DNA from 4 places in the Pseudocolwellia sp. G5-9 genome. Region 3 is predicted to be linked to each of the others. Evidence: predicted binding sites of a transcription regulator. Region 3 holds the regulator's gene; each other region holds the start of a gene.
What was found. Region 3 encodes LexA, which represses DNA repair genes until DNA is damaged. Its sites were predicted from a motif close to TACTGTATNNNNATACAGTA; they were not measured.

Region 1 (6,184 bases), 1.1 Mb from region 3:
GTGGTTACCGCTCCTGTAAAAGAAGAAGGTGTATTGAACATTGTTATGGGAGTTAATGAGAACCTTTACAATAAAGCTATTCATCCAATTGTTACTGCAGCTTCATGCACCACAAATTGTTTAGCACCAGTAGTTAAGGTTATTCATGAAAAAATAGGCATTAAACATGGTTCAATGACCACCATTCATAACATCACCAATACTCAAACGATCATTGATGCACCACATAAAGATTTGCGTAGAGCACGTTCTTGTGGCATCAGTTTAATACCAACAACAACAGGATCGGCTACTGCAATTACGCATATCTTCCCTGAACTTAAAGGGAAATTAAATGGTCATGCAATACGAGTTCCTTTAACTAATGCTTCAATTACTGACTGTGTTTTTGAGGTTGAACGTGACACAAGCGTTGAAGAAGTAAATAAATTACTTAAACAAGCAGCCCAAGGTGAATTAAAAAACATTATGGGATATGAGGAACGTCCACTTGTGTCGATTGATTATAAAACGGATCCACGTTCAAGCATCATTGATGCATTATCAACAATGGTCGTAAATGATACGCAAGTAAAACTTTATGTTTGGTATGACAATGAATGGGGTTATGCCAATAGAACCGCAGAATTAGCACGTATGGTTGGCTTGGCAGATAAAGGTTAATTCTTATGGGGCTTTTATCACTCAAAACGTTACCTCCAGCGATTAAACAATACTTGGTGATAACAGGCAATTATTGGGCTTTTACCTTAACAGATGGTGCGCTACGTATGCTGGTAGTGCTGTATTTTCATCAATTAGGATACAGCCCTTTAAATATTGCCATGCTGTTTTTGTTTTATGAAATATTTGGTGTAATTACCAACCTTGTTGGTGGTTGGTTAGGTGCAAAACTTGGCTTAAATAAAACCATGAATATTGGTTTGGCCATGCAGATAGTCGCTCTTGGTATGTTAGCTGTGCCTGCTGAAATGTTAACGGTTATTTATGTGATGATCGCACAGGCGTTATCGGGTATTGCCAAAGATTTAAATAAAATGAGTGCCAAAAGCTCTATAAAATTACTCGTGCCCGAAGGAGCTGAAAGTAAGCTCTATCAGTGGGTTGCTATACTTACGGGTTCTAAAAATGCACTAAAAGGAGTAGGGTTCTTTTTAGGTGGATTGCTATTAACCTTACTAGAGTTTAAAGGGGCAATCATCTTAATGGCTGCACTGTTAGCCATTGTATGGGTATTTAGTTTAATCACTTTAAAAGAAGATTTAGGGAAAGCGAAAAACAAACCTAAATTTAAAGATATTTTCTCAAAAAGTTCATCAATCAACCTACTTTCTGCGGCACGAATGTTTTTATTTGGCGCAAGGGATGTTTGGTTTGTGGTGGCATTACCTGTGTTTTTAGCTGTAACCTTTAATTGGGATCATTGGTGGGTTGGTGGATTTATGGCGAGCTGGGTTATTGGCTATGGCATAGTACAATCCTTTGCGCCTTATTTTACCGGTAAAAATCAGGGAAAAGTACCAACAGGTAAATCTGCATTTTTGTGGGCAAGCTACCTAACCGTAATACCTGCGACGATAGCCTTAGCGTTACACTTTAATTTTCACATTCAAGCTTCAATCATTATAGGATTGTTAATATTTGGTGCTGTTTTTGCTATTAACTCTTCATTGCATAGCTACCTAATTGTAAGTTATGCAGGTAATGATGGTGTGTCCCTTGACGTTGGTTTCTACTATATGGCTAATGCTATGGGGAGATTGATTGGTACTGTGCTTTCAGGTTGGGTATATCAAAATTACGGGCTAGAAGCCTGCTTATGGATATCAAGTTTATTTGTGGCGATAGCATCTTTATTATCATTAAAGTTGAAGAAGTGAACCTCTTATAAAGTTAATGTATTAAAGCTCATAGTCAACGTTAAAATTTGAACATTAATGTCAGCTATGAGCTTAAATCATCTCCACAAGTGGCAGAAAATATTGGATAATATTCCCTAAATATGCTCATGGTTTCACAAAAGCTAACCTCAGCTAATGTCTAATAAGCGACCATTCACTACATAGCTTAGGAGTTTTTAAATTTTCTTATTTTTGTAACATTTTTTATAGTTTTTCACGACTTTTGACATAAATATTTCAATTGATTTAGCTCAATATAGCTACAACCAAGAAAATCCTGAACAAGAACTCTCATTATTAATGAAGATCCATATAAAACCTACTGATAAACAATTAATGATAAGAATGAACAAAATTGAACCACTATAATGTTAATAGCAAAACAGCGATAAAAAATGATACATTAATGATTTAAATTAATACCTTAAACATAGCATGCGTTAATACATAAATAACCAACAGCTAAAAAATCAAACTATTTTTCAATCAATACTTGCATAAAAAACAGTTACTGTATAAATTAACAGTTAATCATTTTTAACTATTGATTCGTACTATGTTACTACACTTAAATATACAAAATTTCGCCATTGTAAAATCGTTAGATATTGACTGGCAAAATGGAATGACAACCATTACAGGTGAAACAGGAGCTGGTAAGTCTATTGCTATTGATGCTCTTGGTTTATGTTTAGGAGAAAGAGCTACAACCAACGTAGTAAGGCCTGAAACACCTAAAGCAGAACTAGCCGCTACGTTTGATATTTCAAAAAACAAACAAGCACTTAAATGGTTAAGTCAGCACGATTTAATCAACGAAGAAGGCGAATGTATACTGCGTAGAGTAGTATCAGCAGAAGGTCGTTCTAAAGCCTATATTAATGGTAGTCAGGTTCCTCTTACTCAATTAAAAGAAATTGGCCGCTTACTTATCAATATACATGGTCAACAAGATCACCAATTAATCATGAAAAGTACCGAACAACGCAAAATGTTAGACGGCTACGCAAATCACAGCCATTTACTCAACGATGTTCAATACTATTTTCATCACTACAAAAAGCTCAGTAACGAATTGGAGGTATTAAATGAAACTAAATTACAGAGAGATGCCAAACAACTTTTATTACAATATCAAGTAACAGAGCTAGATGAGTTTTCACTGCAAGATGGTGAGTTTGAATCCCTCGAAATTGAATACAAACGCCATAGTAACGCACAAGATATTTTGAACGATACCCTATACTCAATACAAACCCTATCTGAAGACGATAATTTTAATATTGTTGATTCACTCAGAAAAACAAGCGATAGCTTAAATAGCTTATCTAAATTAGATAACAAACTGTCAAACATCGCCAATACAATTAACGAAGCACTTGTTCAAATTGAAGATGCCAATAGTGAATTAAAACACTACTACGATAATTTAGAGCTTGATCCCCAAACTTACGCAATGATTGAAGAAAGATATTCTCAAACAATTCTACTTGCTAAAAAGCATCACATAGCACCTGAAAATCTTGCTAAGTTTCATGCTGAACTTTCTCTAGAATTAAAAAACATAAGTTCAGATGAAAATAGATTAATAGAAATAGCCCACGAAATAGAAAAAACTAAAATAAACTATTTTGAAGCATCTAATGCGCTCACAAAATCACGAATAAAATCAGCCCAAAAATTAAGTAAATTAATAACAGCTAACATTCAAGAACTTAACATGCCTCATGGTCAATTCAAGGCAAATATTCAACCTTCTGAAAATGAAAAACTATCCATTACAGGTAGCGACGACGTGTCTTTCTTAGTTAGCATCAACCCTGGGCAACCTCTTGAAGCTATGGACAAAGTAGCCTCAGGCGGAGAACTTTCAAGGATCAGTTTAGCCATGCAAGTTATTTTAGCTGAAAAAATTGTAACCCCTACCCTCATTTTTGATGAAGTAGACGTAGGCATAAGTGGCCCAACAGCATCTATGGTAGGTTCAAAATTACAAACGCTGGCTAAAAACACCCAAGTTATTTGTGTAACTCATTTACCTCAAGTAGCAAGTAAAGGCCATCAACAGCTGTTTGTTGCAAAGTTAACCGATGGAGCTAGAACAGAAACAACCGTAACTGAACTTTCTGAAAATGGTCGAGTCCAAGAAATTGCGCGTTTACTCGCTGGTAATAAAATAACAGATACCAGCTTAGCAAATGCCCAAGAACTACTTGCCAGTTAAGGTTAAAAAACAAGCTGAGTAAGTATAAAAGTTAGATAAAATCAAAATAGCTTTGTATATAAAGCTTAGCTTAGTTATTATCTGCACTTACCTCTAAATAGGAAGAATTTAATACATGTTGTTTCGCGTTTTAACCCTTATTTTATGTTTATCAATTAGTGCTTGTTCGAGTTGGGTTTATAGATTAGATATGCCACAAGGTAATTATCTAGTACAAAAAGACATCGACAAACTTCAATTAAATATGACGAAAGAACAAGTTAAGTTCGTTTTAGGTAGTCCTGTAATTGTTGACTCGTTTCACGACGACACATGGCACTATGTTTACCGTTTAAAATCAGGTAAAGGTGAAAAACATAACGTTAAAAAACAATTCACCGTAGTGTTTGAAAATGGTCATCTAGTTTCAGCTTCAGGCGATTTCGAACTACCTGAATCATATAACACTCCAATAGAAAACTAAGTAACTAACGCCATCCCAATTATTCTAATAAAATAGGGGTTAAGGCAATAAAAAAGGCTGAATATCAGCCTTTTTTAATACAATTTTTTTACTCATTTATATTACAATGGCTTAACTCTACCGCCTGTAATTTTATTCGCTCGACCTTCTTCTTTAGCTTTTTCAGCTCGGCGCTTTCTTACCTCTTTAGGATCAGCAATTAAAGGTCTGTAAATTTCAATTCTATCTAAATCAACCAGCTTATCCGTTAATTTAGCCGCTCTGTTCCATATACCAACATTATTAACCGCTAAATCAATTTCCGGATAAATAGCCATAATACCTGAAGATTTAATCGCTTCTTCAATAGTTGTTTCGGCATCTACAATCGTTTCAACAATCTTTTGACTAGTAGGTGTACCGTACACAACTTCAATAGTAATTTTATTATCTAACGTGCTATTAGCTTCCATTTTATCCATAAACCTCATTTGCTCTGCTTGTAAAAGACTTAACCATATTATTAGCTAACTGATTAAAAACCTTACCAAAAGCCAAATCAAAAATCTTACTTGAAAACTCATATTCTAAAGCAAGCTCAATTTTACACGCTTCTTCCGACAATGGTGTTAATACCCAACCACCTGTAAGTTTTTTAAATGGCCCATCAACTAATTCCATCACAACTTCTGAGTTATTCAATAGCGTATTCTTAGTAGTAAACCACTTTTTAATTCCACCTTTTGAAACAAGCAACGACGCCGTCATTGAGGTTTCATCTTGAGAAATAATTTTACTATCGCTACAGTCAGGTAAAAACTGCGGATACAAAACAATATCATTAATGAGCTTGTACATCTCTTCAACACTGTGCATTACTAAGGCACTACGACTTATAGTTGGCATTTACCCTCCAATTCTCAAGGGCGATATCATAACAAAACTCGACAAAAAACGCATTAATATGAAAAATGATAAATAAGCCGTTTAAATACTATAGATTCCCCGTATAATGGCGCCGCTTGCTATCTATTTTGGCAAAAAGAATGGAACTAACATGGCAAAAAAAAAGAAACCAAATAACAATACTATTGCACAAAACAAAAAAGCTCGTCATAACTACACTTTAAGCGACAAGTTTGAAGCAGGAATTAGCTTGCAGGGTTGGGAAATAAAATCAATCCGAAGTGGTAAAGTAAACATATCAGACTGTTACGTACATATTAAAAATGGCGAAGCCTATTTGCTTGGTGCTGAAATAATGCCCCTCAATGCCGCATCTAGCCACGTAGTATGTGATCCAAACCGTGACCGAAAATTACTACTAAACCGCAGAGAGCTAGAACAAGTTACCGCTTACGTAGAACGCGATGGCTACTCACTTATAGCTACAGCAATGTACTGGAAAGCCTGCTGGGTTAAATTAGAATTTTTCCTAGGTAAAGGTAAAAAAGATCACGACAAACGTGCCGATATTAAAGACAGAGAATGGGCTGTTGATAAAAGCCGTTTAATGAAAAACAAAAATTTAGAGCGCTAACTGGTTAAAAAATACCACGTTGTTTAAATAAAGAAAGCGCTGTACAATGCACGTTGTAGAACAAATTAAAGTGAAAA
Region 2 (6,184 bases), 1.4 Mb from region 3:
GCAATAGCATCTGAGCCGTATTGTGCCGCAGCACCATCTCGTAATACTTCAACTTGCTTTAACGCAGCACTTGGAATAACAGAAATATCTGGACCTTGTGCACCATCATTAATACCACCACCTAATAAGGCAATAACAGAGGCACGATGACGACGTTTGCCGTTAACTAGGATTAATGTACTGTCAGATGAAAGACCACGTAAGTTAGCGGGTTTTACTAAACTAGCCGCATCTGAGATAGGATTTTCATGAACGTTAAAAGAAGGAACGGTTCCTTTAATAAGGTCTAGCATATTAGTGTTACCTGCTTTACCTAATTCGTCAGCTCCAATTAAATCAACGGGAACGGGTGAATCATTTACTGAGCGAGGCGCACCACGTGAGCCTACTACAGCGATACGTTCAACTTTTTCTTCTTTTGCGCCGGCTTCATTCTCAGCAGCAGAAACAGCGGTTGTTCCTAGAGCAACACTCACAGCAAGCGCTAACGTAGTATTACGAAATTTTATAGACATATTTTTCCCTTATTAAATTTGAAGACTAATTCTTATTATTGATTTTTTAATTATTTAGTTCAGTTGCTATTTATTTAACATTTGCAACTTAGTTCTAAAGAGCCAATATGTATGGGAATCCGTAAAAAAACTTATTTATTTTTTGTTTTTTTTATTTTTAATTTTTTTGTTGTTGATTTTATTGTTTATTTTTTTGTACTTGTTATTGCTAGTTAACCCGGATTTGGGTTAATTATTCAAATTGGTATGAATGTCTTGTATCGATAGGGTTAGGTAGATAATGTAATAAAACGGGTATAAAAGATTTTTCTTAAATATTTAGAATGTTTCTGTAACCATTAATCTGACAAAATAATAGGGGCTTTTAGGCTTTATCACTTTTATTATAAAGCCTAAGGTACTGATAATTTATGTTATTTTATTTTTTAAGGTGGTTATGTTTTTTTAGTAAGCAATATTTTATTTGAATCAAGGCGCTGAGACTTCATATTAAAAGAAAGTTCTATAGCTTCAATTAGCGCTTCACTATCTTCTAAGTCAAAACGGCCACTTATTCGTATGTTATGCAGTGAGGGATCTTTTAGTACAATCTCTATGTTTACATAACGGTTAATTTCTTTAATGACATCTGCAAACTCTTTATTATCAAATACTAATTTTCCATCAATCCATGAAAGTTCACGTTTGATATTTTCAGGGTTAATACGTGTTAATTTTGGAGATTGATCACTGGCTACTATAACTTTTTCACCCTTAGCAATATAAACGTCATCTTTATTAATTGTTGTATTATTTAACTCTTCAATATCGGTTAATTTAGTATTAAGTGCTACTTTTGACATTTTAACTTTACCGTCAGTAACCGTGACTTGAATATTCTCAGGTTCCAAATGAATGACAAACTTTGTTCCTATAGCTTGAACTAGACGATCTCCAGCATACACAATAAATGGGCGATTAGGATCATGTGCAACTTCAAATAAAGCTTCTCCTTTTATTAATTTAATTATACGTTTATCATCAGAAAATTCAGTTTCAATTCGGCTATTAGTATTTAAGTGTATGATTGAACCGTCATCAAATGTTGCATTCATTTGTTGTCCTACTAAAGTAGCATATGAATTTTTTTGCACATTATTAGGTATCGCTAACCAAATAAAAACAGCTAAAAAACTCATGCTTGCGGCTAAAACATAAGGTGCAAAAATAGGCTTTAAGACTGACCATAAATATGTGTTTTTTGACGAGCTTTCATTATCATTATCAATATTAATAAGTACTTCATCTATATCATCCCAAATGTTAGCCATAGCTTTTAATGCTATAGGATGTCTTTTATCTGCTGCTAACCAGATCTTTAACTCTTTTCTTGATTGATCAGATAAATTACCATTATCTAGTCGTACTAACCAAATAGACGCTTCGTCATCAATCGTATTCTCTGAATGAAGTGGAATTACTTTATTGCTTGGATTCATTTTATACGCTCTTTGTTTGATTGATGTAGCTGTGTTGGAAGTTCAAGTTCATTGATTTCATATCCTTGTGCATAAAGTGATTGTTTGCACTGTTTTAAGCCTGTAGCAATATATTTCTCAACTGAACTAACTGATACATCCATTTTTTTTGCTATTTCTTTATGGCTTAAGCAGTATAATTTTCTTAACAATATCGCCCGACGGTTTTTTTCAGGTAATGAACTTAATACTTTACTAAAACGCTCAAACTTACGTTTTTGGTATAGCTCTTTTTCAACTTTATTATCAACATCGTCTTCTAGTAAAGCCTCATCTAATTCTGTATGTATTTCTTTTGATTGTTGTATTAATTTTTTTAGAACTAAATTTCTTGAAACAACAAATAGGTAATCTTTAGGGGATTTTATTTGTTGTTTAGCATTAGAGTTTAAAACCCTAATAAATGTTTCCTGTAAAATATCATCAACATCTTGTTGTTTTACACTCATCTTCATAATCGAACGCACTAAACCATCTCTACATGATTGAAAAGCGGCTAAAACTTGATTGTTCGACTGCTTATTTGTTGGCATTTAATGTTTCCAATAATACGCTATTTTATTAAAGAGTTTAGTTACGGCTTAATCCGTAATTATTTTAGTAAAAACGATAAAAAAATATTACATAGAAATGAATATTCAAGTCACATTCAAGGTGACAAAATGTTCATCTTGATAGGGGATGAATGTATTTAAATATAGCGTATAACAAAAATAGATTATAATCGAAAATTTCTTAAGCTATATTTTATAGAAGGTTATGTTTGTTGATAAAAGCTGATGATTATAAATATTTTGATAAATATGTATGGATTAGTTGTTAGATAGACTCTTTAACTGTATTGATAAATAAATTTACGTACACAATTAAAATATAATTATAACGGTGGAAATTATTTTGGAATTTGAAACACTTTTTTCTTTAGGTCTTTATTTTAGTGCAATGCTTGGTATAGGGCTTTATTCGTATTATAAATCAACAAATGATGTTTCCGGATATATGCTTGGCGGGAGAAGCTTAAGCCCAAGTGTTGCTGCGCTTTCTGCTGGAGCATCTGATATGAGTGGTTGGATGTTAATGGGCTTACCTGGCGCTATGTATATTTCAGGTCTGAGTAGTTTATGGATTGCAATAGGCTTAGTTATAGGCGCATTTTTAAATTATATTATCGTTGCGCCTCGCTTGAGAACTTATACTGAAGTGGCTAATGATTCAATTACATTACCCGATTTTTTTGAAAATCGCTTTAATGATAAGTCACGCATGTTAAGGATAGTTTCTTCGATTGTTATTGTTGTTTTTTTCACGCTTTATACCTCAAGTGGTATTGTTGCTGGTGGCAAGTTATTTGAAAGTTCTTTTGGTTTAAATTATGAAGTTGGCTTATATGTTACAGCGGGTGTTGTTGTAGCGTACACATTATTTGGTGGTTTTTTAGCTGTGAGCCTAACTGATTTTGTTCAAGGCTGTATAATGTTTGTTGCATTGGTCTTAGTGCCCATAGTAGCGATTAGTGAAGTAGGGGGCTTATCAGAAATGCATTCAAGCATTAATACCATAAATCCTGCCTTGTTAGATGTTTTTAGTGGGGTGAGCTTAATTGGTATTCTTTCAGCGATGGCTTGGGGGTTAGGTTATTTTGGTCAACCTCATATCATTGTTCGCTTTATGGCTATTCGTAGTGTTAAAGATATGCCTACAGCTCGTCGTATTGGCATGAGTTGGATGATTGTTTCTATTATTGGAGCTATGGCTACAGGCTTTTCTGGTATTGCTTATGTGGCCAAAACCGGCATAGAGCTTGATGACCCTGAAACTATTTTTATTCTCTTGTCTCAAATTCTATTTAGTCCATTAATTGCTGGGTTTTTATTAGCAGCAATTTTAGCTGCCATTATGAGTACCATTTCTTCCCAACTATTGGTTACATCAAGCTCTTTAACTGAAGATTTTTATAAAACATTTTTACACCGCGATGCTACAGATAAGCAACAAGTATTCGTAGGACGTATATCTGTGTGTTTAGTGGCGTTAGTTGCAATTTACTTAGCTTACGATCGAGACTCATCTATTTTATCATTAGTGAGTAACGCTTGGGCAGGTTTTGGTGCCGCTTTTGGGCCTGTTGTTATTGGTAGTTTATATTGGAAAAAAATGACCAAAAATGCTGCTTTAGCTGGAATGATAACAGGAGCGATAACTGTATTATTATGGGTCTATGTTCCTATCACTATTAATGGTGAGTCATTAAGTTCAGTAATGTATGAAATCGTTCCTGGGTTTATTTTATGTTCTTTAGTTATTTATGTGGTAAGTAAATTGGCACCTCAAGATGATACTGAGGTTTTAGCTAAGCATGATGAAATGTTAACGCATCACATTTAATTTTATAGCGTATTTGAAATATCGCTGGATATTGAGATTTTGGTATCTAGCGAAGTTTTATACCCGTAAGCATTCAAGTGCTCTGAAATAGTCCCTTGATTGGTAACGGGTATAAGACCATTCTAGTCAGCCTAATGGTTAATTACTTGTAAAGCTATCTCACAGCCTTTAGTACTAGCAGCGTTACAGCCAATCATAAAACTATTTTTAATCAAAGTCGTCATAGTTGTTTTAAACTATGACCAAGCTTTTGGCTTATTTAAATAAACTTCACATTATTAACGAATTAAACTTAATCTTAGAAAGAAAATATGCTCTAATTAAACTGGTTATTTATACAGTTTTGGACAGGTATGCAAATAGACGAGTTATTTAGGTTGTTAAACGAGTATTCAACAGTAGGAATTTTTATATTACTTGTTGTGATCTTTGTTATTAATATCGTTCAGTATTTTAGTCAGCGATCGAAAGTGTCTTTAATTAACGAACATTTATTTCAGTTAATAAATGATCAAACCTTAGCCAAACAAAATAGTATTGAACGAGGTGTTGAATTAAGCCAATTAAGTCAAATTACGCATTCATTTAAACCTTACATGGAACAACAAATTGCTGATCTGAAAATGAAACTCATGCGTCAGCAATTAGAGCAAAGCCAGCAGCAACAACAGCAACAAAATACATTCAGTGAACAAATTCTTAAAGCGCTACATGAACACCAACAGCAGTTTAGTCAAAATCAACATAAAGCCGTTGACCAACTTGTTGAACATTTATCTAAAGCAAGTCAATCTAATCGCCAAGAACTCGCTAAATCTCTTGAATCGTCTGCTGTACAATTAAGCCAAGGTATTGAAAAACTCACTGAGTCAACCGATAAAAGACTGAAAGAAATTAACGCGCAAGTTGAGCAACGCTTAGCGGAAGGCTTTGAAAAAACCACTAAAACCTTTAATGATATTTTGAAAAGACTCGCGCTTATTGATGATGCTCAAAAGAAAATAACCGAGTTATCAACCAATGTTGTGAGCCTACAAGAAGTACTTGCAGACAAACGTTCAAGAGGGGCTTTCGGTGAAGTACAACTTACCGCGTTAATCAGAAACGTGTTACCAGAACAACATTTTTCATTGCAGCATACTTTATCAAACGGAAAAATAGCAGACTGTTTATTAATGTTGCCCAAACCTACGGGTAATGTAGTTATCGATTCCAAGTTCCCATTAGAAAGTTATAAAAAAATGGCAGATAATCAGTTAGGTGATTACGATCGAAAAGCCGCTGAACGTCAATTTAAAGTGGATATTAAAAAACATATAAATGACATTAGCGATAAATACTTAATAGATAAAGAAACCTCAGACGGCGCTATTATGTTTATTCCTGCTGAAGCTATTTTTGCCGAGATACATGCTCATCAAAGTGACTTGGTTGATTACGCTAATAAAAAACGCGTTTGGTTAGCGTCGCCAACAACGTTAATGGCTATATTAACTACGTCTAGATCAGTACTGAAAGACGAAGAAACACGTAAACAAATTCATGTAATACAAGCTCATTTATCAGGTTTGTCGGATGATTTTGGGCGCTTTAGAAGTCGATTTAATAACTTAGCCAAACATATAGATCAAGCGGCAAATGATGTTAAGCAGATTCATACCTCAGCAGATAAAATATCAAACCGTTTTGAAAAAATAGAAAGTGTTGATTTAGATTTAATTGAAGAAAAGAAGTAAAATAAATTTTTAAGCCTATTTACATTCGGTA
Region 3 (6,184 bases):
TTACTAACAGGAAGTGAAAATGCGCTTAAAAGGAAAGTTAATAAAATGGAATAACGACAAAGCGTTTGGCTTCATTGCACCTAATGGTGGTGGAGAACACGTTTTTATTCACAAAACTGCTTTTTCAAATCGTCAGCGTGATCCTCAAATAAACGATGTTATTACTTTTTCAATAAGTAAAGATAAGCAAGGCCGCTATTGCGCAGACGAAGCAACATATGCAGGTGAAAAGTTAAAGAAAAAACAAGCTAAAAGTATTAGTAAGTTTTCTATCTATTTATCGGTTATTTTTTTAGCAAGCATAGCATTAGCTTTAATGATGGGATATTTACCTGAAAATATTGTATTTATATATTTAGGTATGAGCTTTGTTACCTTTTTTGCGTATGCGCTTGATAAGTCTAAAGCAAAACGAGGGGCGTGGCGTACTCCAGAAAGCACCTTACACATTTTAGCTTTAGTTGGTGGCTGGCCAGGTGCTGCAATTGCACAACAAATGCTTAGGCATAAATCTCAAAAAAGAGACTTTAGAATTGTTTTTTGGTTAACGGTTATTATTAATTGCTGCGCGTTAGTATGGTTGGTGTCGTTTAATGGCAAACTTATTTTTTAACACTACACTAAGGTATAACTGCTAGTATTTAGCTTTTATACCCGTTACCAATCAAGATGCGTATTTCAGAGCACTTGAGCGATATCAATTCAAGGCAATGCTTTGCAATAATGGTCGTTCCCTTATAAAAAGCATTAACGAAGAAGTGATTTTGCTCAAGTGCTTCTTCGATGGGTCTAAAAACAATTTATGCTTCGTTATTAACTTTAGTAAGGGAATAACCATGACGTAAACTTAATGCCTTGCATACATGGATGTATGTACTTAGATTTTGTTTGGAACGTAAAATCTGTGCCTAAATTGTTTTTAGTTCCCACTGAAACCTGCATCTTGAATGGTAACGGGTATATACACCATCGAGCTAGCTAATCTTCCACGCTTTAAATATCGACTCGGTTACTCCCAAGCTTACCAGAGCGCCAGAATGTAGGGTTTCAATTTCTTGTAATACCATAGTAATAAACTTATCTGGCGAGGCTATATTATTTTCGTGACAATAACGTGTGATGGCAGGTTCAATTTTACTACCCTGAATTCTGCTACGAATGATTTGTGCAATCACTTCTTTTCGTTCGGCTCTGTACTGAATTCGGTAGCTGTCTATCTCTCCTAACGAGTCTTTAACTACATCATATTGCTCGCACGACTTTATATACGCCCATTGAAAAAGCTCTAACGCGGGAAGAACATCATTCATTCTTTTCATAAAAGTTACACAAACCCCAACAAAACCAACAGGGTTGCGTTTATTTACAGGCTGTATATACTAACAGTTATCACTGTTGAAAAACACAGGTTATAACCTAAGGAATATAATGCGCCCATTAACTCCCAGACAAGAACAAATATTTGATCTGATTAAAGAAAAAATATCTGAAACGGGTATGCCACCTACACGTGCTGAAATAGCTGACTTTTTTGGTTTTAAGTCGGCTAATGCTGCTGAAGAACACCTTAAAGCGTTAGCTAAAAAAGGTTATATAGATATGCTACCGGGCACTTCTCGTGGTATTCGACTTACTGAACAATTTGTAGAGCAAGATGGCTTGCCTTTAATTGGCAGGGTTGCTGCTGGTGAGCCAATTCTTGCGCAAGAGCATGTTGAAGAGCATTACAAAATTGATGGCACTATGTTTAAACCGTGCGCCGACTATTTACTCCGTGTAAATGGTGAGAGTATGAAAGATATTGGTATTCTTGATGGCGATTTACTCGCTGTGCATCAAACCACTGATGTAAAAAACGGACAGGTAATTGTAGCAAGAGTCGAAGATGATGTTACGGTTAAGCGTTTTAAGCGTGAAGGTAATGTTGTGTATTTACATGCTGAAAACGAAGAATTTTCACCTATTGTTGTTGATTTAACAACGCAACAATTTAATGTTGAAGGTATTGCTGTTGGTGTTATTCGTGCCGCTGATTGGATGTAATATTTATTTGTGTTTGTTACACCAAACTACTTAATACCATGAACACACAGAGTTTACTTTTTAAGCGTTTTTAATTTAAAGTAAATTCTGTTTTATCTCCTTTTAGTCCTATTTTTAACTTTAGTTCCTCGTTTTAATACTTCAATTCTCTCAATTCAGGTGATTGCTCACTCTTTGATCAAAAAATAATCACTTTGCTTTTCTTGAAATAAAATTATTAATTGTCTTAAATAATAGGGCTGTTTAAAAATAAAACAATCTTTAGCCTCATTACCTATAAGGCTTTCAGCATCTTAGAGTTGTTACTCTATTGTATTTGTTAATATTTATTAATGTAATAACTCTAATTTAAAATTTGACCTAGATTAATATTTGAGTAATTCTAGAATGGAAAGTATACAAAATGATATTGAGTTGAAGTTTGATACTTAACACTCGTAGAGCGAATAATAATAAATATAGAATAGCGAAAACGTTCAAAGTATGACTGTTCATTGAACAGGTTTTGCCTTTTTTGCGTTAACAGAGGAGTGAGGGAGATGTCGAGTTATGAGACGTAACCTATGTTGGCTGAGCTTGGGAAGTTTATTTTCGAGCTCAGTATTAGCAGATATGCAGTTAAATTTAACCAAGGGTGTAACTGAGGTAAGTAGAGATGTTTATGATCTACATATGTTGGTTATGTATATTTGTACTGTTATTGGTATCTTTGTTTTTGGTGCCATGTTCTGGTCAATGGTCTTTCACCGAAAATCTAAAGGCGCAAAGGCCGCATCTTTCCATGAAAGCACTAAAGTAGAAATACTTTGGACCGCTATTCCAATCGTAATTCTAATTGCCATGGCTATTCCAGCCACTAAAACGTTAATTGAAATGGAGAATAATGACGATTCAGACGTTACCATTCAAGTGACTGCGTCTCAGTGGAAGTGGCATTATAAATATTTTGATCAAAACATTGAATTTTATTCTGTTTTATCAACTCCACGCGATCAATACGAAAATCAATCAGGTACTTCAGCAGCTAAAGGCGAGAATTATTTACTTGAGGTAGATAAGCATCTTGTTATTCCTGCTAATAAAAAAGTACGTTTTTTAATTACGTCTGACGATGTTATTCATGCTTGGTGGGTGCCAGCGTTTGCTGTGAAGCAAGATGCTAACCCCGGTTTTATCAACGAAGCTTGGACAAATGTTGATAAGCCAGGTATTTATCGAGGCCAATGTGCAGAACTTTGTGGTAAAGATCATGGGTTTATGCCGATTGTGGTTGAGGTGAAATCTGAAGAAGATTATGCCAAATGGCTTGATGAGCAACATGAGTTACTTGCACAAGCTGCTGAAGCTGAAAAAGCCTCGTTAAATGCCTCTGTTCCTATGGAAGAGTTGATGACGTTAGGTGAAACAACTTATGTCGCTTATTGTGCTGCGTGTCATCAAGTGGCTGGTACAGGTCTTCCTCCTGCATTCCCTGCACTTAAAGGTAGTCCTGTTGCTACAGGTGATATAGCGACTCATATTTCAACGGTTTTTAATGGTAAAGCGGGTACTGGAATGCAAGGTTACGGCAAGCAGCTTTCGTTAAAACAAATTGCTGCTGTGGTTACTTATGAGCGTAATGCTTGGGGTAACAATACGGGTGATGCTGTGCAAGCGGCTGATGTTCAAGAGGCGGTTGGCGGTTCTACTGATAACGCAAAAGAAGCGGTTGCTGTAGTTGAAGACAAAGTTGCTGAAATAGCAGCGGTTGTTGAAGAAGCGGCTCCTGCAGAAGACCTATCAAAAGAATATTCCAAAGACGATTTGATGAAAATGGGCCAAGAAGTTTATACAGCTTCATGTGCTGCTTGTCATCAACCCACGGGGTCTGGTATTCCTCCGGCATTTCCTGCCCTTAAAGGTAGTGCTATTGCCCTTGGCGACGTAGCGGTTCATATCGATATGGTTGTTAATGGTAGTAAGAAAAACCCAGCGATGGCCGCGTTCGGTAGTCAATTAACTAAAACTCAAATTGCTGCAGTGGTCACTTATGAGCGTAATGCTTGGGGTAACGACACCGGTGATTTAGTGCAACCCGCAGCAGTTGATGCTGCCAGTGCGAAGTAGGAGGTAGACATGACAACAGAAAATATAACAACAGAACAGTCTGATCACGATTCGCACGACGAGCATCACGATCATAAAATGACGGGGATAAAACGTTGGTTGTATACCACTAACCATAAAGACATAGGAACGCTGTACTTATGGTTCTCGTTTATTATGTTACTTACGGGCGGTGCGTTAGCTATGGTAATTCGAGCTGAGTTATTTCAGCCCGGGTTGCAAATTGTTGAGCCTGACTTTTTCAATCAGTTAACGACGGTACATGGTTTAATTATGGTGTTTGGCGCCATTATGCCGGCCTTTACTGGTTTTGCTAACTGGATGCTACCTATGATGATCGGTGCTCCAGATATGGCTTTACCTCGTATGAATAACTGGAGCTTCTGGATATTACCTTTTGCTTTCGCTATTTTATTGAGTTCGTTTTTTATGGAATCAGGTGCGCCAAACTTTGGTTGGACTTTCTACGCTCCATTATCAACAACGTATTCAAATGGTAGTACAGCATTCTTTGTTTTTGCTGTTCATATTATGGGTATTTCATCCATCATGGGGGCAATCAATATTGTTGTAACCATAATGAATTTACGTGCTCCGGGTATGACTTACATGAAAATGCCATTATTTGTTTGGACATTTTTCATCACAGCTTATTTATTAATAGCGGTAATGCCGGTGCTTGCCGGTGTGGTAACCATGCTCTTAACCGATACTTACTTTGGCACCAGCTTCTTTGATGCTGCAGGTGGTGGTGACCCCGTAATGTTCCAACATATATTTTGGTTCTTCGGTCACCCTGAAGTTTATATTATGATCCTGCCAGCGTTTGGTATTGTATCTACTATCATTCCTGCATTTTCACGTAAAAAGCTGTTTGGTTATGCGTCAATGGTGTATGCAACCTCGTCTATCGCATTACTCTCTTTTATCGTGTGGGCTCATCATATGTTTACAACAGGTATGCCGTTATTTGGCGAACTGTTCTTTATGTATTGTACTATGCTGATCGCAGTTCCAACGGGTGTAAAAGTATTTAACTGGGTAGCAACTATGTGGCGCGGTTCATTAACTTTTGAAACGCCTATGTTGTTTTCGCTGGCTTTTGTTATTTTATTTACGATTGGTGGGTTTTCAGGGTTAATGTTAGCTATGACTCCTGTTGATTTTCAATATCACGATACCTATTTTGTTGTTGCGCATTTCCATTATGTATTGGTTACTGGTTCGTTATTCTCTATTTATGCAGGGGCTTATTATTGGTTACCTAAATGGACTGGGCATATGTATAGCGAGTCGTTATCTAAATGGCATTTTTGGTGCTCTCTTATCTCTGTAAATTTACTATTCTTCCCAATGCATTTCTTAGGTTTAGCGGGTATGCCACGTCGTATACCTGACTATGCTTTACAATTTGCTGATTTTAACAAGTGGGTAAGTATTGGCGGGTTCGCCTTTGGTTTATCGCAATTAATATTCTTAGCTGTTGTTATTAAGTGTATTAGAGGCGGAGCAAAAGCCGAGGCTAAACCGTGGGATGGAGCAGAAGGACTAGAATGGACTGTGGCTAGCCCAGCGCCATACCACACGTTTTCAACACCACCAAAAATTGATTAGTGATTGTTTGAATAGTAATTGATAAAGGTATTAATGTGACTGTAGAGCAAACTGAACAAAGTAAAAATAACAAGAAAGTATTATCTAAATTAATGCTTATTGTTTTTGGTATGTTTGGTTTTGGTTTTGCGTTGGTACCTTTATATGATGTTTTTTGTGACATTACAGGACTAAACGGTAAAACCAATGAGTCGGCAGCAACTACGTATACCGATGGTATTGATACAAGCCGCACTGTTAATGTGCAATTTATTAGTAGAACCGCTCAAGGTATTCCTTGGAAGTTTGAGCCGGTTCAACGAGAAATTACTGTTCATCCTGGTGAAACGAAATTTGTAAAATTTTACGCTAAAAATGAGTCTAATCGAGATATTATCGGGCAAGCTGTTCCTTCTGTATCACCGGGGTTGGCTGCGGCATA
Region 4 (6,184 bases), 1.1 Mb from region 3:
CAATGGGAATGTGAAGTTATCTCTAACGATAACAAAGCAACTTTCATTAAAGAACTAAAACTACAAATTCCAAATGGTGAATCTGTACCGTTTAGAGCCGGTGGTTACATTCAAATTGAAGCGCCAGCTCATCACGTTAAATACAGCGATTTTGATATTGATGAACAATACCGTGGCGATTGGAATCATTTTGGCTTTTTTGATGTTGAATCAAAAGTTGATGAACCAACGTTACGTGCATACTCAATGGCTAACTATCCTGAAGAAGAAGGCATTATCATGCTTAACGTGCGTATTGCTACGCCTCCTCCAGGAAGATTACACTTACCAGCAGGTAAAATGTCATCGTACATCTTTAGCTTAAAACCTGGCGATAAAGTTACTATTTCAGGTCCATTTGGTGAATTCTTCGCGAAAGATACCGATGCTGAAATGGTATTTATTGGTGGTGGTGCTGGTATGGCGCCAATGCGTTCTCACATATTCGATCAACTTAAACGTTTAAACTCTAAGCGTAAAATGAGTTTCTGGTATGGTGCACGTTCACTACGTGAAATGTTCTATGAAGATGACTATAACGGCTTAGCGGCTGCTAATGACAACTTTGAATGGCATGTTGCACTTTCAGACCCTCAACCAGAAGATAACTGGGATGGTTTAACAGGTTTTATTCATAACGTATTACATGAACAATACTTGAAAGATCATGAAGCGCCAGAAGATTGTGAGTACTACATGTGTGGTCCACCAATGATGAATGCTGCTGTTATTCATATGCTTAAAGACCTTGGCGTAGAAGATGAGAATATCATGTTAGATGACTTTGGTGGCTAATATTTTATTTTAAGCTGCCTATTGGCACTACTTCAGCGTTGGATGTACTCATTGACTATCGTCAACTCCGTGCATCCGCCTTGAATTAGCACCACTATTCTTCGCTTAACTTTAAAATATAATTCACACTAAAATATTTAATTAATATTTTATTTAAAGGCGACTTAGGTCGCCTTTATTATTTATATAAGTGCAATTTACTATCTAATAGAAGTGCATTTACATAAATAATAATCTTTTGGAAGTTGTATGAAAAACTTAATATTAATCACGCTTGTTTTAACTTTACTGACGGGATGCTTTCCTAGTAAAAACTTAGACAAAAAAGAAGTACTACTGCAAGGTAGAACAATGGGAACCACTTATAATATTAAAGTGATAGTAGAAAACGACTCTATTGATACCCAATTACTACAAAAAGATATAGACAGTGCGCTTGTTAATGTTAACCAAGAAATGTCTACCTATATTCCTGATTCAGAGCTTTCACATTTTAATCAATTACGATCGTCAGAGCCTGTTACTTTATCTAAAGGTTTAGCGCGTGTTATTGAAGAAGCTATTCGTTTAGGTAAATTAAGTAATGGTAAGTTAGATGTTACCGTAGGGCCTTTAGTAAACTTATGGGGATTTGGTCCTGAATATCGTCTTGAAAAAGTGCCTTCTGATGAGTTACTCGAACAAACTAAAAGTAAAGTAGGTATTGAAAATATTGAGTTAGTAGATGGTCGATTAAGTAAAAAAATTGATGAACTCTATATTGATTTATCTACCATTGCTAAAGGCTACGGAGTCGATCTAATTGCCGAGTTAGTGGAAAGCAGAGGCATACACAACTACTTAGTAGAAATTGGTGGTGAAATGCGTTTAAAAGGCTTTAAAGATACTGGCGAGTTATGGCATATCGCTATAGAGAAACCAGTAACAACCGAACGCGCTGTTCAGCAAGTTGTTGTTCCTAAAAATAACGCTGTTGCTACTTCTGGTGATTATAGAAATTATTTCGAATCTAACGGGCAACGTTTTTCTCATATTATTGATCCTGCTACAGGAAAACCTATTAATCATAAGTTAGTCTCTGTAACGGTAATTCATCCATCATCAATGACGGCTGATGGTTTATCTACAGCATTAATGGTGATGGGCGAAAAAGAAGCGTTAGCTTTTGCAGAAGAAAATGAAATAGCTGCTTACTTTATTAGTAAATCAGAAAATGGCTTTGTTGAGCAAAGCACGGTAAAATTTGCTCAATATCTTAAATAAAAAAAATTAAGCGAGAATATTGTTTACATATACTCGGTCTATATTAAAAGTTGTGCTTTAAATAGAATAAAGCATGAATACATTTGAACAAAATATTAAGGTTACATTGTGGGTATCTTTTTAATTACATTATGTTTTTTTCTCGTGGTTGTTGCTGCAATGGCCGTTGGTTATATTTTTCAAAATAAAACACTTGCGGGCTCTTGTGGTGGTTTATCTTCAATGGGCATTGAAAAAGCTTGTGACTGTGATAACCCGTGTGAAAAAAGAATTGAACGTGAAAAAGCCGCTGCTCTTAACGAAAATTCTATAGATATTAAAAATATCTAATTATAGTCGACTATTTTAACGACCTAATAGCTTTACAGCTTTATATCACTCCAACAATTAAATAAGTGGTGCAGCATGTATCACTTATTTCTTCGTTCATTATCTTCCTCATTGTAAATACCTAACAACTCCTTTAAACTGTTTTTATATACAGTGCTTTGAGTTTTCTATGGTTCGTAAAATTATTCATATCGATATGGATTGTTTCTATGCCGCAGTAGAAATGAGAGATAATCCTGAATTAAAAAATGTGCCTATGGCCGTTGGCGGTAATGGTCCTCGCAGTGTTTTATCCACTTCTAATTATATAGCTCGCCAATATGGTGTACGTTCAGCTATGCCAAACGCTAAAGCCTTTATGTTATGCCCTGATCTTATTATTGTGAATGGCAGAATGGATGTATATAAAGAAATATCGGTAAAAATTAGAGCTATCTTCCAAAAGTATACAGACCTAATAGAACCTTTATCATTAGACGAAGCTTATTTAGATGTTACCGACTCTAAACACTGTCAAGGTAGCGCGACACTTATTGCTGAACAGATCAGACAAGATATTTTTGATGAACTCAATCTTACCGCTTCAGCAGGTATAGCTCCCAATAAATTTTTAGCCAAAATTGCCAGCGACGAAAATAAACCTAACGGACAATGTGTTATTACGCCTGACAAAGTTAACGACTTTGTTGAAAAAATGTCGCTCAGTAAAATTCCCGGTGTAGGCAAAGTAACGTTTGAAAAACTTAAAGCACATGGCTTAGAGTTTGGGCGAGATGTTATTGCCTACGAAAAATCTGAACTTATTAATAAGTTTGGTAAATTAGGCATCTCTTTATGGCATAAATGTCATGGCGTAGATAATAGAGAAGTGGTTACTAGTCGAATACGTAAGTCTGTAGGTGTTGAGAGAACCTTTGCTCACGATATTAGCTCAGTAGAAGAACTGAGTGAGTATATGCATGAAAAGCTGATTCCTGAGCTAAAGCGGCGTTCTGAATCTTATCTTCAAACACGAGATATCAGTAAATTAGGGGTTAAAGTTAAATTCAAAGACTTTCATCAAACCACTAAAGAATTTAAGCATCATAGTTTTGACGATGATATTTTTAATCAGCTTTTACAAGAAGCATTAGCTCGCGGAGAGGGTAAAGCGGTGAGATTATTAGGTGTACATATTGGTTTGGGGGAAGAAGCTGACGAGCAACATCAATTTGAGTTGGAGTTATAAAGAGATTAGGGCTACAGCTAACTTATATTGTTAATGCAGCCCTTAATTAGTTTTAAAATTTAATGGAATTATTACTCAACGTTTAACACTACTTTGATTGTTGCTGATGCAAGGTTAGCAACATCATATACAATGATCTCGTCGTGATATATACCAGAAGCTAACGTGTTGTAATCGACTAAGGTAATAATAAGCTCACTTGGCTTTTCAGTATCTTTAGTTCCTACTATCCAATCTTCATTTCTTAAGGCTTGCCAGCCACTATCAATATTGCCTAAATTAACAATAAACTGTTCATCTTCCGGTTTAGCTAACGGTACATTAAAGGTTACTTCAAGTGTGTCAGGCATAAATGGCGCTATGTTGGCAGTAATATTATTACTTGATTTATCGTTTGTTATTATGTGTTGAGCACTGAGTGAAAAACTAATATCAACAGGCGATATATTAAATAATTGAGTATTGTTAGAGGCAGAAATACTCGACATTAATTGTTGTTGCGTACTGTAGGTATTAATGTGTGTTTCATACAATATAGGTGAAGTATTAGGTACTTTAATTGTTCTTATATAATGAGGCTGATTAAGGCTATTTAGGTAAACAGAGTGAGTAACTATATTATCTTCACTTGAGGTTATATCTTCATTTACAATTGTTTCAGTGGCTTGATCCGCTCTTAGTACCGTTTCTTCTTTCGCTAATAAACCATTATCAGTAAAGCTTGTACCATCAAAACTCAGCCATTCAGATGTTTTACTCACAAGGTATAGATTTTTTTCATCGTTAGTTACGGCTAAATCTATAATAGGTTCTTCATCAGGCAGACTCGTAGGGTGGTAACTATGAGTTAAGTTAGTGGCTACTTTTTCTGTGGTATAGTCGTTTACTTCAACTTTAAATCTTTTTATTTTAGATAAACTCGAATCCGTATTATCAATTGCAAATACACTATGAGTTAATTCAGCAACTGCAATTTTAGTTGGGTTAAATCCTTCTTCATTATTAAAGTAAAGGCTTTTTAAGTTTTCGTCTGCAAACTCTAAAGCGGTTGTTAATACAAAATATCGGCCAGACAATCTAACGATACGATCAGGTGCAGCAACTATCGTCCAATCTTCAATTTCACTTATGGTATTGTCTGCTAAGTTGATTCTATATCTATGGGTAACCGTAGATGTTTCATCATCACTCGTTGTTGTTTCAGTTGCTTGAGCTAGCAAGTAGGTGCCTTGTGGGTGCATAACAAACTGTGCTACTTGGGTGCCTTCAGGTGAAGCAATTAAAGTATTAAGCAATTCCCCCGTGTAAATATTAAACACTTTAATTTCATTATTTACACCAACATATACCAAAGGCTGCGAAGGAGATGTTGCAATCGCATTAGTGTTTACTAAAACATTACTCAGATCTATATCTTGTTTTTCAGTTAAGGTAGTTGAATGAAATAAACTTACGCTTACAACATCAGTAATAGCTTCGTTTGTAGTATTTGATTCAATACTAATGTCGGCTAGTGATGTTGCATTTTCAGTTACCTTTGAAGTATCTGCGCTTATTTTAAGGGTATTTCCATCTGCTAAAGGCGTTAAAGTTAGCCAATCAGCCGTTGTAGTTGCTGTCCAATCAATCACTTTTTCTGCATTGTTTGATACAGATATAACCGTTTCAGTTATGTTGCTATTAGGCGTAGAAACTAAAGCAACATGCGGTTGGCTAGCAAAAAGGTAAGTGTTATCTAACCCTAGTTCTACAGGAATAATAAACTCTTCACCTGTTGTCGTATTTTTTAATGTGATGTCAGTTTGTTGTAAACCTGAATCGGTAAAAGAGCTGATATCAGCTGAACTGGTTAGTGTCAGAGTTTTAGTTTCAGTATCTTTATCTAAAACAGGTGTTAGCCAAGCCGCTGTTGTAGAAGCTTCCCAAGTATCATCGGTTGAATTAAGAAGAGTAATAGTTTGGCTTGCTATGTTATTTTGTCCCGCAACTGATTTAAAACTAAAAGCTGGAGCAATTAATATCGAAACATCTATATCATGATGAACAAGATCAACACTGTTGCCTTCAATACTGCCAGTAGAGAGCCTAACTTTAGTTTGATATAAATTAGGTATATATAGATCACTATCTAAAAGCTCAACATAAACCGTTGCGGAATTGTCGGTTACATTCTCTGTTCTAAACTTTATCCAAGATAGTGGTGTTGAATCGGGAGAAAAACCGACTAATAAGCCATCACCAGAAAATTCAACGTCAACTTTTAAAGATTGAGTCGACTTTTCCTGCGCTACCGCGCTAAAGGTTAACGATGTTTTGTCAGCTGAAATTGAATAACGTTCTTTGTCACTTGAACCACCACATGATTGCAATACAACCAATAAGCCAGCTAGAAGAATATTTCGAATGGTTAACATGTTTTTTAACATACAGATCCCTGTTTAGTTTTACAGCTTTTTGGACTGTTTTTATATGACTATATTTTGCGTGATCATCATGCAAATGTAAAAGCTATTTATTCTCTTGTTTATT

Region 1: a site for LexA is predicted at 2,411-2,430, ahead of recN (DNA repair protein RecN). Genes of this name have one in related genera too.
Region 2: a site for LexA is predicted at 4,741-4,760, ahead of AC0L5Q_RS00410 (DNA recombination protein RmuC). Genes of this name have one in related genera too.
Region 4: a site for LexA is predicted at 2,564-2,583, ahead of dinB (DNA polymerase IV). Genes of this name have one in related genera too.

Annotation. Positions count from the first base shown of each region.
Region 1 covers NZ_CM147893.1:4,609,917-4,616,100, reverse strand. The annotation lists gene AC0L5Q_RS20160 (ArsJ-associated glyceraldehyde-3-phosphate dehydrogenase) at 1-663, shown strand, start outside; gene arsJ (organoarsenical effux MFS transporter ArsJ) at 669-1,880, shown strand; gene recN (DNA repair protein RecN) at 2,458-4,125, shown strand; gene AC0L5Q_RS20145 (outer membrane protein assembly factor BamE) at 4,241-4,588, shown strand; gene AC0L5Q_RS20140 (RnfH family protein) at 4,690-5,049, opposite strand; gene AC0L5Q_RS20135 (SRPBCC family protein) at 5,042-5,473, opposite strand; gene smpB (SsrA-binding protein SmpB) at 5,625-6,107, shown strand.
Region 2 covers NZ_CM147893.1:99,434-105,617, forward strand. The annotation lists gene AC0L5Q_RS00390 (TonB-dependent receptor plug domain-containing protein) at 1-509, opposite strand, end outside; gene AC0L5Q_RS00395 (FecR family protein) at 950-1,993, opposite strand; gene AC0L5Q_RS00400 (RNA polymerase sigma factor) at 1,990-2,565, opposite strand; gene putP (sodium/proline symporter PutP) at 2,930-4,417, shown strand; gene AC0L5Q_RS00410 (DNA recombination protein RmuC) at 4,771-6,153, shown strand.
Region 3 covers NZ_CM147893.1:3,467,303-3,473,486, forward strand. The annotation lists gene AC0L5Q_RS14970 (DUF1294 domain-containing protein) at 20-613, shown strand; gene AC0L5Q_RS14975 (hypothetical protein) at 975-1,319, opposite strand; gene lexA (transcriptional repressor LexA) at 1,429-2,043, shown strand; gene coxB (cytochrome c oxidase subunit II) at 2,593-4,149, shown strand; gene ctaD (cytochrome c oxidase subunit I) at 4,228-5,763, shown strand; gene AC0L5Q_RS14995 (cytochrome c oxidase assembly protein) at 5,799-6,184, shown strand, end outside.
Region 4 covers NZ_CM147893.1:4,575,492-4,581,675, forward strand. The annotation lists gene nqrF (NADH:ubiquinone reductase (Na(+)-transporting) subunit F) at 1-834, shown strand, start outside; gene AC0L5Q_RS19940 (FAD:protein FMN transferase) at 1,084-2,097, shown strand; gene nqrM ((Na+)-NQR maturation NqrM) at 2,206-2,427, shown strand; gene dinB (DNA polymerase IV) at 2,597-3,655, shown strand; gene AC0L5Q_RS19955 (hypothetical protein) at 3,727-6,081, opposite strand.